DNA from 3 places in the Parafrankia irregularis genome. Region 3 is predicted to be linked to each of the others. Evidence: predicted binding sites of a transcription regulator. Region 3 holds the regulator's gene; each other region holds the start of a gene.
The links. Region 3 encodes LexA, which represses DNA repair genes until DNA is damaged. Its sites were predicted from a motif close to CGAACNNNNGTTCG; they were not measured.
Positions count from the first base shown of each region.

Region 1: a site for LexA is predicted at 1,801-1,814, ahead of AWX74_RS05730 (alpha-ketoglutarate-dependent dioxygenase AlkB). Genes of this name have one in related genera too.
Region 2: a site for LexA is predicted at 2,417-2,430, ahead of AWX74_RS20515 (HNH endonuclease signature motif containing protein). Genes of this name have one in related genera too.

Region 1 is NZ_FAOZ01000003.1:176,491-180,762, forward strand. Features, by position in the region: gene AWX74_RS05715 (ABC transporter ATP-binding protein) at 1-299, shown strand, start outside; gene AWX74_RS05720 (ABC transporter permease) at 296-1,237, shown strand; gene AWX74_RS05725 (NUDIX hydrolase) at 1,272-1,709, opposite strand; gene AWX74_RS05730 (alpha-ketoglutarate-dependent dioxygenase AlkB) at 1,829-2,512, shown strand; gene AWX74_RS05735 (DUF202 domain-containing protein) at 2,703-3,104, opposite strand; gene AWX74_RS05740 (YidH family protein) at 3,101-3,544, opposite strand; gene AWX74_RS05745 (MFS transporter) at 3,585-4,272, opposite strand, start outside.
Region 2 is NZ_FAOZ01000013.1:126,115-130,386, reverse strand. Features, by position in the region: gene AWX74_RS20525 (NAD(P)H-binding protein) at 1-535, opposite strand, end outside; gene AWX74_RS20520 (LysR family transcriptional regulator) at 648-1,742, shown strand; gene AWX74_RS20515 (HNH endonuclease signature motif containing protein) at 2,468-3,811, shown strand; gene AWX74_RS20510 (phosphoribosyltransferase family protein) at 3,865-4,272, opposite strand, start outside.
Region 3 is NZ_FAOZ01000005.1:320,614-324,885, reverse strand. Features, by position in the region: gene hflX (GTPase HflX) at 1-1,327, shown strand, start outside; gene lexA (transcriptional repressor LexA) at 1,435-2,184, opposite strand; gene AWX74_RS10450 (hypothetical protein) at 2,294-2,938, opposite strand; gene AWX74_RS10445 (LysM peptidoglycan-binding domain-containing protein) at 3,272-3,523, shown strand; gene nrdR (transcriptional regulator NrdR) at 3,756-4,272, shown strand, end outside.

The DNA.
Region 1 (4,272 bases), on a different contig from region 3:
TGGACGAGCCGTTCGGCGCCCTCGACGAGATCACCCGTGACCGGCTCAACCTCGACCTGCACGGACTGTGGCGGCGCACCGCGAAGACGATCGTGTTCGTCACCCACAGCATCCCCGAGGCCGTCCTGCTCTCCACCCAGGTCGTGGTGATGGGCCGCCGCCCGGGACGGATCGACCGCACGATCGACATCACGCTGCCCGACGAGCGCACCGCCGAGACCTCCCGGATACCGGAGTTCTTCGAGGCCGTCACCGAGGTCCGCGACGCACTGTTCGACGTGATGGGGCGTGACCTTTGAGCACCACGACCAGCACCCACCCCACCGGCACCGCGCAGACCGGCACCCCGCAGACCGGCACCCCGCAGACCGGCACCCCGCAGACCGGCATCGACGGCACGGTCGGCGGAACGGGCGAGGCACCGCTCCCGGCTCGCACCGGTCGCGGGCGGTCCGCGGGCCGGCGGATCCTGAGCGCGGCGGTCACCGTCGCGGTTCCGGCGGCTGTGATCGCGGTGCTGCTCGTGCTGTGGGAGCTCGCGATCGAGGCGTTCGACGTCAGGCCGTTCGTGCTGGCCAAGCCGTCCGCGATCTGGGACGCGTTCGCCGAGAAGCCGGACGTCTACCTCGAATACGGCTTCCGCACGCTGCGCGAGGCCGTGCAGGGGCTGGCCTTCGGCGTTGCCGTCGGCGTCGCCGTCGCGGTGGCGACCTTCCGGTCGAAGCTGCTCTCCGAGCTGGCGCGGGCCTACAGCGCGGCCCTGCTCGCCCTGCCGGTCGTGGCCGTGATCCCACTGTCGAACGTCTTCTTCGGACTGCAGCCGGCGTCGCGGGTGTTCGTCGTCGCCGTGGGCACCACACCGATCATGCTCACGTACACGCTGACCGGGCTGAAGGCGACCGACGCCGGGCTCGCGGAGATGTTCCGCGCGTGCGCGATGCCGCGCTGGCGGTCGGTGCTCTCGCTGTTCCTGCCCTCCGCGCTGCCCTACTTCATCAGCGGCGTCCGGGTCGCGCTGCCCAGCGCGTTCTCCGTCGCCATCATCGGCGAGTACTTCGGCGGCGAGCGCAACACGCTCGGCACCTACATCAAGACGGCAGCGGTGCAGTCCAAGGTCGCCGACCTGTGGGGCGCGGCGATGACCGCCTTCCTCTTCGCCGTCGCGCTGTTCGCCCTGGTCGCGCTCGCCGACCGGCTGCTGCTGCGCTGGCATCCGTCCCGGGCCCGCCGCGGCTGACCAACCGCGCCGGGCAGCTCGGGCCGGCGAGCGGTCAGCCGGCGGCCTGTCGGCTGCGGAACCGGTCCACCACCTCGCGGTCCAGGCCGTAGCTGAGCAGCCCGGCCGCCGCCTCGAGCGACAGCCAGCGCAGCTCGTCCACCTCCTCGTTGGGGACGAACGTGCCGCCGGTCGCCCGCAGCGCCCAGTAGCGCACGATCTTGGGACTCCTGATGCCGTGCCGCTCGACCTCGTACGTCACGTCGCCGAGGGACTCACCGACCTCCACATCGAGACCGGTCTCCTCCGCGACCTCGCGGACGGCGGCCGCGAGCCAGGTCTCCCCATCGTCCAGCTTCCCCTTCGGCAGCGACCAGTCCTCGTGCCGCGGCCGGTGGACGACCACGATCTCCACCCCGCCGGGCACGGCGCGCCACACCACTCCCCCGGCGGCGCGCACCAGAGGTTCGTCCGGTTCCGGCTCGTTGCCCATCATCGCTCCTTCGTCCGGCCGGTCCCGGCCCCCGCGGATACTTTCATGTGCGCGCTCGGGAGCATTCCGCGCCGTCCACCGGGACCGCGATCGAACATGTGTTTGGTATCGTCGGGAGAGTGAGGGCAGCTCCGTTCCAGGCGTCGCTGCTCGACGTGCTGCCCGACGGGCAGGCCGATGCCGTCGTGGAGCCACTGCGCGAGGGCCTGCGCCGCCACGAGCTGGCCGCCGGCGCGTGGGTCGACCTGCGCCGCCGCTGGGTCACCGGTGCCGACTCACTGTTCGAGCGCCTGTGCGCCCGGGTTCCCTGGCGCGCCGAACGCCGCCCGATGTACGACCGGACGGTCGACATCCCCCGGCTGCTGTCCTTCTACGAGGAGGGTCAGCCTCTGCCCGACCCGGCACTCGTCGCTGCCAGGCGTGCGCTCGACATGCACTACGCCCCGGAGCTGGGTGAGCCGTTCGCGACACTCGGCCTGGCTTTTTACCGGGATGGTCGCGACAGCGTCGCCTGGCACGGCGACCGGATCGGCCGTGGTTCCAGCCACGACACGATGGTGGCGATCCTCGTTCTCGGCGCTCCCCGCGCCCTGTTGCTACGGCCGCGCCCCGGTGGGCCTGCGGCCACGAACACAGCTACGGGCGCGGCGACGAGCGCGACGATCCGGCTCACGCTCGGCCACGGCGATCTGCTCGTCATGGGCGGCAGCTGCCAGCGCACCTGGGATCACGCCGTGCCGAAGACCACCCGCCCCATCGGCCCCCGGCTGAGCGCCCAGTTCCGTCCCCGCAATGTGCGCTGACAGTGAGGGGGCACCGCTGGTCCAGGTGCCCTCGCCGAAGGCGCTCGCCGCCGCCGGTAGAACGGACATTCCACCCGCCGGGGATCGCGCACCACCACACAGCGGGCCGATATGCGCCAGCATGCTGGAGCCTTGCCGGCAGGGTGCACGCTCCTCGCCACCGTAGAGCGCGCTTGCCAGGCGCACCGGCTCAGCTGGCGACGAGGGCGAGGGCCAGCAGCCCGCACACCACCGCGGCCAGGGTCAGAAGCGGAAGAGCCCGTCCCGGGTGCACCCAGCGGCCCGTGGGGTCGACCATGCCCTGGTGGTAGCGCCGTGAGGCGGTCAACCACGCCGTCACGCCGCCGGCGGTCGCCGCCGCCGCGGCGGCCCAGCCCAGTGGGCCGCCGCCGTAGTCCTCGGGGTTGTGCATGAGCAGCGCGGCCAGTCCGAGGAAGGCCAACCCGGTCCGACGCCAGGCAAGGTAGGTCCGTTCCGGCTGGGTCTCCCCCGCGAGCAGATCCGGCGCTGTCGGGACGTCCCCACGTTCCGGTTCCGCGCAGCCGCGGCTGGAATCGCCCCTCGGCCCCGCATCGCCTGAGCCGGTGCTCACTGAGGGCCTTTGCCGGCCACCAGCACGAAGATCAGCGCGACCAGGCTCAGCGCCGCCACGCCGGCCGCGAGCACACGCGGCAGCCCCGACACGGGCAGCGATCTCCGTTCGCGCATCGCCTTCTCGACGAGCGCCCACCGGCGGTAGCTGGTCGCGGCGACGGCGATGCTGAGCAGGATGAGCGGCACGCCCAGTATGTGCCGGGCGCCGGAGAAGCTGAAGTCGGGCACGACCTGCACCACGGCCACACCGCCCGCGAGCAGGGCGAGCGAGGTCCGCAGCCAGGCTAGGAACGTACGTTCGTTCGCGAGGCTGAAACGCACGTCCGGATCCTGCCCGACCTGGCCGATGTCCGCCGGGCGGCGCCACCAGGCGCGCACGGCCGACACCCAGCGGTTTCCCGGGCGGCGGGCGTCCGCATCGTCGTCGTCGCTGCCCACCGGCCCACCGTACTGTCCGCAAGGTGAGCGGCCCGGCCGGTCACCCACCCGTCCGGGCCGGTCCCGCGCCGGTGGCCACCTCCCCGGGGATGTGCGCCGACATGCCGACCGACAACCCGAAGGAGTCGGCGTCCTCAGCGTCCTCGGCGGGTTCGGCGGGTTCGGCGGGCTCGGCGGGCTCGGTGCCGCGGTACCGCAGGAAGGACGGCATCGCCGCGAGCAGCACGGCGAGGCCGACCAGGCAGGCCACGCCACCGGCGACGACGCTGAACTGGGCCGAGGTGAACCCGGCGACCAGGCCGGACTCCAGGTCACCGAGGCTGGGCCCGGCGGTGACCGTCACCATGAACAGGCCCGCCATCCGGCCACGGACGGCGTCCGGGGCGGCGACCCGCAGGATTGTCGTGCGCAACACGGCGGAGACCGTGTCGGCGCCACCCGCGACCGCGAGCAGCAGCAAAGCCAGCGGCAGCGTCCCGACCAGGCCTGACAGGGCGATGGCCGCGCCCCAGACGGCGATGGACACGGCCACCACCAGGCCCTGACGGCTCACCCGGGACAGCCAGCCGCCGGTCACCGCGACGATCGTGCCGCCGACGGCCATCGCCGCGTAGAGCAGGCCGGTGGTCCGCGGGCCGGCGTGGAACTGTTCGACGGCGAGCACCGCGAACAGCACCCGGGGCATTCCGAACAGCATGGCGTTGATGTCGACCAGGAAGGTCATCGCG
Region 2 (4,272 bases), on a different contig from region 3:
AGCTGGGAAGGCGTCGATCCGCGTCCAGGGGGAGGAAGAACATCCCCTGGGCACGGATCGCGGCGGCCTGGCGCAGCATGTTCTCCATGAACGACGGCAGTGCCAGCGACCGATAGCTCACGCCGGTGGCGGCGATCAGATCGTCCATCGCCAGCGAGAGCGACACCAGGCCCGCGTTACCGGCGAGCGCCGGTGCGGTTCCGCGACCGAGGGCCGAGACGCCGACGACCCGCTGCACCTGATGGCGGACGAACGCGTCGCACGCCGGCTGGGTGAACTCCAGATAGGTGGCTTTGAGATCTTCCGCTTTGGGGTCGGGCGGCACCAGCCAGAAGACGGCCGCGGCACCGTCGAACGCCTCGTTCACGACGCCGGCGTCACCGTGTGAGCCGCGGACGACCTCCACGCGGTCGCGGACCTGGCCCGGGAGCCGAGTGGGATCACGGACGATCACTCGGACGGACTCCCCGTCGCGCAGCAGGTTCGCGAGCACCTGCCGGCCGATGTTGCCCGTGGGGGTGGTGACAACGATCAACGAAGGCTCCCGGTTGTCGTGTGCGAAGCGCGGTGCCCCGCGCAGGCTCAGTCAATGTCGGGGGGAGAGGAACCGGAAGGATCATCTCGGTCTCCATTGATACCCTCCCGATATGAGTGACCTGGAGGTGCGTCAGCTTCGATATTTCGTTGCCGTCGCCGAGGAACTGCACTTCCGGCGGGCCGCCGACCGGCTCGGAATCGCTCAGCCCCCGCTCTCCAGGGCGATCCGCGACCTGGAACGTCAGTTGGGGGTGCGGCTGCTCGAACGCACCACCCGCTCCGTCGTGCTCACCCCGGCCGGCGAGGGCCTGCTCCGGGACGCCCGGATCGCCCTCGACGCGGTCGGTGCCGCCGCGGCCCGGGCCCGCCACGCCGGCCTGCCCGAACCGCGGCTGCGTCTGGCACTCAAAGCCGACTACGACGCCGGCCTGCTACCGCGGATCATCGCTGCCTACGAGCGTGCGGACGCGGCCATCCCGGTCGATCTGATCCTCGGCGGTCGGGATGAGCAGGCCCCGACGCTGCGGGAGGGCCGGGCCGACGTCGCGCTGCTTCCAGCCCCCTTCGACGACCGTGACCTGGAGTTCGAGCCGCTGCTGACCGAACCCCGCCTGGTGGCGCTGGCGGCGACCGACCCGCTCGCCGCCCGCCCCGACCTGTACCTGGCCGACCTCGCCGGCCGGCTCCTCCCGGACGGAGCTCCGGCCGACCAGCCCGACTCGAGACTGGCCGACCATCCCGGCCGTGTCCCTCCGGGAGTCCCTGCTGTGGGCGGCCCGAGGACGGGTAGCGGGGTCGGCGGGTACCGGCTTGCGCCGGCTGGCCCTCCGTCCCCGGCATCGCCCGTTGCTTCCGCGGTGGCTCCGACGGTGCTTCCGGCTGCCGATCGGCCCCGGGACCTCGCGCAGATTTTCAGCCTGGTCGAGCTGGGAAGGATCGTCTGGTTTCCCCCTGCCTCGCTGGTCCGGCGCCACCCCAGGCCGGACATCGCCTACCGGCCTGTCCGCGATCTTGCTCCTTCCACCCTCGCCGTGGCCTGGCCGCGAAACTCCCGCTCGCCGGCTGTCGCAGCCATGGTGCGTGCCGCGATAGACGTCGCCGCCACTGTCACTGCCACGTCCACATCCGGCCCACCTTTTGCCCCGGCATCCGCCGGAATCGCCTCCGCTTCGGTGACCTCGGCCTCTGCATCCGCTCCCGGGTGAGTGCCGGCATCGCCGCATGAACGGCGACGCCGTGGCCGAAAGGTCGGGCGAAACGCCGGGTACCGACGTGGCCCGCAGGCGAGTGCACCACCCGCGCCGGAACCGTCATCGCTCCAAAGTCCGTTCTTGACGAGTCGGGGCCCAGCTCGCGTGGACCGGAGTTCTTCCGGCTCCCTCCAGTGGAAGTTGGCTGCTGGGGCGGTCGGATTCTCGACGCCTGACGTTAGTCCTTCAGATGCTGAAATATCTTGGGGTCTATCAAGTTTATTCCTTTGGTGGAATACGGCGAGATTCCATGCGAGTTCACCGGCTGGACGGATGTGCAGCCCGCAGGAAGTTCTCTCCGGGAGGGTAGGGGGTGTCCGGCTCTTCGTCGAGGTCTATCTAAAGGTCGGTCCGAAGAGCGAATCGGCGCACTGGAGATAGACGACTATGGAATCTATTTCTGAAAGATCAACCTATTTAGTGGTGTTCCTGTTCCGATGTCGCTGGAGGGCCTCGGATTCCATGGCTTACCCGCCGAAGTTCGGGTGAGGGATCCGTGCTTGATGTGAGGTTGCCTGCCTGTGTGCCTGTCTGTCAAGGCGGTCTGGGTGGTGGGTGAACTCGTTGTGTCCTCCGTTGTTCGGCCCGGTCTTCGTGGTCGTTTTCCGGTTTAGCATCGCCAGTGTGATCGAACGTCCGTTCGATCGTGTGGTGTGTTTCCGGACCGGAGGTGTGGTGCCATGGCTCCCCGCACGCCCTCGACCGTCATCAACGTGACTGGCCCGACCGGCTCGTCCGCCGGGGCGGTTCCGCACGGTGGTGAGGGGGAGGGGGTTCCGGTCGCGCATCGGGTGTTCGAGGGATGGTTGAGCGAACGGCTGGACAGGCTTCGGGTGGCGGTGGCGGTGGCGGGGGTCGCGGCGGCGCAGGCGGCGGCGATCCGGGTGCAGGCGGAGCTTGCCGCTGCCCGGCCGCCGGAGGGCTATGACGAGCTGGATCTGTTCGATGCGGTGGTGGCGGGTGAGGTGGCGGGGGTGATGCGGATCTCGACCGGGTCCGCGGAGTGGCATCTGCATTTCGCTGATCAGGTGGTTCGTCGTCTCCCGGCCGGGTTGGACGCGTTGGCCGACGGCGTGCTTGATCTGCCTCGGTTGACGTCGTTGGAGCGTGCGACCTCGCCGTTGGAGGCGGGGTTGGCGGGCCGGGTCGCGGACCTGGTGCTGGGGAAGGGGCCGCGGGTGCATCGGCGTGCGTTCACGGCGGCGTGCCGCCGCGGGGTGATCAAAATCGATCCCGACGGTGCGGCCCGGCGATCCGACGAGCGGTGTCGGGAGCGGCGGGTGTGGGTGGAGCCGGAGGACGACGGGATGGCGGTGTTGGGGGCGTTGCTGCCCGCGGACGGGGCGTTGGCCTGCCAGAAGCGGATCGAGCAGATCACCGACGCGACGATCGCGGACAGGAGCGAAGAGGACAGCCGGAGTCGGGATGAGGTGCGTGCGGACACGTTGATGGATCTGATCCTGGGCCGGTACGGGCAGCCCGGCCCGGCGGGTGCGGCAGGTGCGGATGTACAGGTGATCGTCCCGGTCGGGACGTTGCTCGGTGTGGACGCCGAGCCCGGTGAGCTGGTGGGGTACGGGCCGATTCCTGCGACGGTGGCGCGGGAGATCGCGTCGCGGCCGACGTCGACTTGGCGGCGAATGCTCACCGACGAGCGGGGTTCTCTGGTGGAGTTGGGAGAGCGGCGGTATCCCAGCCCGGCGCAGAGACGCCATGTGCAGGTCCGGAACCCGTGCTGTGTTTTCCCGCATTGCACCCGCCGGGCGTGGCGTTGCGATCTGGACCACACAAAGCCGTACGCCGGGGGTGGGGAGACGCTGGTGGCGAATTTGGGGCCGTTGTGCCGGCGGCATCATCGGGTGCGTCATCACGGTCGGTGGCGGGTGGTCCAGCCCCGGCCGGGGGTGTTCCGGTGGACGAGTCCGACCGGTCGCCGGTACGAGGTCCGGCCGCATTCGTATCTCGACGGGGAGAGCACCACCATCGACCACGGCACCACCACCGAAAACGATCAACCGTGGTGAGTGGCCTGCGCGTGCGGGTGGTGCCGGTCCGCCTACTCGTTTCGGCAGGTCCGCTAGCTGGAATGCCCGACCAGGGCCAGATGGTGGACGAACCAGTCACGGGCCAGCACCGCCACCGCCTCCAGGGCGCCCGGCTGCGTGAACAGGTGGGTGGCAGCAGGTACCACCGCGAGGCGGCTCTCACACCGCAGCTGATTCTGCGCTTCCCGGTTGAGGTCGAGCACGAGCTCGTCGCGCTCACCCACGATCAGCAGTGTGGGGGCGGACACCCGAGCCAGCCGGGATGCAGCAAGGTCTGGTCGCCCGCCGCGGGAGACGACAGCGGTGACTGGCGGGCCGAACTCGGCTGCCGCCCACAGAGCCGCTGCGGCGCCGGTACTCGCGCCGAAGTATCCGACGGGAAGGTAGGCGATATCGGGCTCCTCGCGCAGCCAGCGGGTGACGCGGATCAGGCGGCGGGC
Region 3 (4,272 bases):
GGGTCTCACCACCGAGCTCGAGGACGTCACCGAGGTCGAGTACCGCCAGCTCCGACTGGAGCGGGTGGTGCTGATCGGGGTGTGGACCTCCGGGAGCCTCCTGGAGGCCGAGGCGTCGATGACGGAGCTCGCGGCCCTCGCCACCACCGCGGGCTCGATGGTGCTGGACGCGCTCGTGCAGCGCCGCGACCGGCCGGACACGGCGACCTTCGTCGGTTCCGGCAAGGCCCGAGAGCTCGCGGACGTCGTCGCGTCGACCGGTGCGGACACGGTGATCTGCGACGGCGAGCTGACCCCTGGGCAGCTGCGCCAGCTCGAAGAGGTCGTCAAGGTCAAGGTGATCGACCGGACGGCGCTCATTCTGGACATCTTCGCCCAGCATGCGACGTCCCGGGAGGGCAAGGCCCAGGTGGAGCTGGCCCAGCTCCAGTACATGCTCCCGCGGCTGCGTGGCTGGGGTGAGTCGATGTCCCGGGCCGCCGCGAGCAGTGGTGGCCGGGCGCCCATCGGTACCCGCGGCCCTGGTGAGACGAAGATCGAGACCGATCGGCGGCGGCTGCGCACACGGATGGCCAAGCTGCGGCGCGAGCTGGCCGCGATGGCCACCGTCCGGGAGACGAAGCGCTCCTCGCGGCGGCGGGGTGCCGTGCCGGCGGTCGCGATCGCCGGGTACACCAACGCCGGGAAGTCCTCGCTGCTCAACCGTCTGACCGGAGCCGGTGTGCTCGTCGAGGACGCCCTGTTCGCGACCCTCGACCCGACCGTGCGGCGGGCGACCCTGCCCGACGGGCGGGTGTTCACCCTGGCCGACACCGTCGGTTTCGTCCGGCATCTGCCGCACCAGATCGTCGAGGCGTTCCGGTCGACGTTGGAGGAGGTCGTGGACGCGGATCTCGTCCTGCACGTCGTCGACGGTTCGGCACCGGACCCGATGGGGCAGATCACGGCGGTCCGTGAGGTGCTCGCCGAGATCGACGCGGCCGGGGTTCCCGAGCTCGTGGTCGTCAACAAGGTCGACGCGGTCGATCCGACGACGTTGGCGGTGCTGCGCAAGGCGGTTCCGGACGCCATCTTCGTCTCGGCTCGGTCCGGAACGGGCCTGGCGGAGCTGGTCGACGCCCTCTCGGAGCGGATACCGCACCCGGAGATCGAGATGTCACTGCTGGTGCCCTACACCCGTGGTGATCTCGTCTCCCGGATCCACCGCGACGGCGAGGTGCTGAGCGTCGAGCACACCGGCGCGGGCACGGCGGTGGCGGCCCGGGTGCCGGTGAGCCTTGCCGCCGAGCTGGAGCCCTTCAGGGTCGCTGAAGCCCTTCGGAACTGACCGAGCCGGCGGGAAGCCGAGCCAGGGGCCGCCTGGCTCGGCATGGCGGCTGGCTCGGTGGCCGGCTCTTCCCCAGGGGGCCAGCGCCCCCTGGGGTCGCGTTCGGGTCAGACCCGGCGCATCACGGCGACGATCCGGCCGAGGATGGTCGCGTCCTCGGCCGGGATGTCGGAGAACGCGGGGTTCTCCGGCGCCAGCCACACCCGGCCGTCGCGCTGGCGGAAGCGCTTGACTGTCGCCTCGCCGTCGATCATGGCCGCGACGATCTCGCCGTTGTCGGCGACCGGCTGCTGGCGGACGACGACGTAGTCACCATCGCAGATCGCGGCATTGATCATCGACTGCCCGACCACCTTGAGCAGGAACAGCGTGCCCTCACCGACGATCTCCCGCGGGAGCGGGTAGACGTCCTCGACGGCCTGCTCGGCGAGGATCGGCCCACCGGCCGCGATTCGCCCGATGAGGGGCACGTAGGTCGGAGTGCCGCCCTCGGCCGCGACGGCACCACCCACCTCCGCCGGCGTGGCGCCGGCGGAGCGCAGCCGGGCGCCCGCCTTCTGGCCGCCGATCGGCAGCACTTCCATGGCCCGCGGCCGGTTCGGGTCGCGCCGCAGGAAGCCCTTCTCCTGGAGCACCTTGAGTTGGTGCGCGACGCTGCTGGTGCTGGTCAGACCGACAGCCTCGCCGATCTCGCGGACGCTCGGCGGATAGCCGCGCTGCTCCACCGCGGCGCGGATGACCTCGAGAATCCCCTTCTGTCGTTGCGTGAGGCCTGAGGCGTCCGCGGGGCTGTCGGGAAGATCCCGGACATTGCCGCGGGCGTCGCCTCGGCGGGTACCCCGTGCCTGGCTGGTCATCGCCTACCGCTCTCCCTGTCGATGCATCCGGCGGCGGGGCTTCGCCCGCTACCGGCTTCTCCGCGACCGGTGGCTCGGCGGTTCCGCAGCCGGCGGGCCACCCGGTCGATCAACCACTTTGTCCTATTAGTAGCTTCTGACCGGTTCGGGTGGATTCTCCGTGCTCGCTTCTTCTCGCACGATCGTCCACAACTGATCGTCCTTGACGGTAGTCGGCCGGTCGCCGAATCTCAAACGTCTGTTCGAGCGTGTCGGGGGAAGTGTGCGTGGCGGCCGTGTAAGAATCGCTCAGGTGTTCGAGCGGGCGGATGCTCGCGCCTGGGAGGTTGACATGGCCGACCCTGATCTGGCCAACGCTGATCCGGCCGACCCTGATCTTTCCCGCGCCGGTCTGGCTGATGCCGACGTGACCGACGTTGCCATTGTCGATATCGCCATTGTCGATGTCGATGCGGCCGACCGTGACCTTCGGCCGGCCGCTGGCGACGTTGGCGTGGCTGCTGGCGATGTCGACATCGCGGATGGCGACCGGGCGCTCGGCGGGGGAGCCGGTCCTAGGTGTCGGGCGTTCCGCGTCGGCGCGGCGCGGCGGTCCGCGGCCGTCGGAGGAGGTGCGCCGGCGGGGGGCGGCCATGGTGGTCGCGCGCGTCCGCGTCCTCGTGCTCGCCGTGGTGCGGCGGTCAGCGGGGTCGTGGTGCGCGGCCAGGCGGTGCGGGGCAGGGCCGTGCGTGGTGGTGATCGGCGGCCGGCGCATCGCTCGGCCCCTTCTCGTTGTCTCGGCAGTGGTCCTTCACCTGCGGCGGGCCCGTGCGGCGCACAGCCGTCCTCGGCGGCGGTCGACTGCGGCGAGGCCCAGGTCATCGAGATGCCCGGGCTGGAATGGCGTGCCCGCGCCGTCGGGTACGCGTTGCCGCCGCCCGGTGGCCAGAGGCTACGGACGAGACCACGGCGCCGGTGGCTGAGTCTGCGGCGCAGCTCGTCCCCGAGCTCGCGAGCCCAGCCCCCGGGCGCGCAACGGCTCCGTCCGGGCTCGCGACGCCGCCCGCGGCGACAGCCGCCGCTGAGGCTGACCCGGCGGGGCAGGCTCGTGTTCGCGGCGCTCGCGTGCCTGTCCGGTGCGCTGGTGCTCTCGCTGGCGTTGGTCACCGCGTCGCAGGCGTTCACGGCCACCCCGGTGGACTGTCAGGTCCACGTGGTGCGCCAGGGCGAGACGCTCTGGGAGGTGGCGCGCGGGATCGACCCCGAGGCCGACACCCGTGCGGTTGTTCGTCGGCTCATGTCCCTGAACGATCTGCCCACCGCGGATCTCGTTCCCGGCCAGCCGCTCTGCCTGCCCTGACGGTGGCCCGCCCGACGGCCGGCCACCGGGCGGGATCGGCTGCCGATCAGGTGGCGGCGGCCCCGCGGCAGCGACACGCCGGAGGGGGAGGGGCGGTGTCGGACCTGTCGGGTGCGTGCGCTACGGTGAACACAACATCTTGTAGTTACAGCACCGTAAGTCATCCACAGGTTGTGCATCGATATCCACAGGTTGTCAGTTGGCCACCCCCGGAGGGTGGTCGGCCGGTGGCATGTGGGCACCTGCTGGGGCGTGCTCCGCGTGTGGCAGCCAAGCCGCCCGGAGCGGAGAGGAGTGTGCCGTGCGCTGTCCCTTCTGCCGCCATTCCGACAGCCGTGTCGTCGACAGCAGGGAGGCCGAGGAAGGCGCCGCGATCCGGCGGCGCAGAGCGTGCTCGGAGTGTGGGCGCCGGTTCACGACGATGGAGGAAGCTTCGTTGCGGGTGCGCAAGCGTAGCGGTGCCACCGAGCCGTTCAGCCGGGCCAAGGTGATCGTGGGCGTGCGCAAGGCCTGCCAGGGGCGCCCGGTCCGGTCGGACGATCTCGCGCTGCTGGCCGAGCGGGTCGAGGAGACGGTGCGTTCCTCCGGCTCCGCGGAGGTGGCTGCCGAGGACGTCGGCCGGGCGATACTCGGCCCGCTCCGGGAGCTGGACGAGGTCGCCTACCTTCGGTTCGCCTCCGTCTATCTGGCCTTCGAGTCACTCGCCGACTTCGAGGTGGCGATCGCGGCGCTTCGTGCCGACGCGGGGC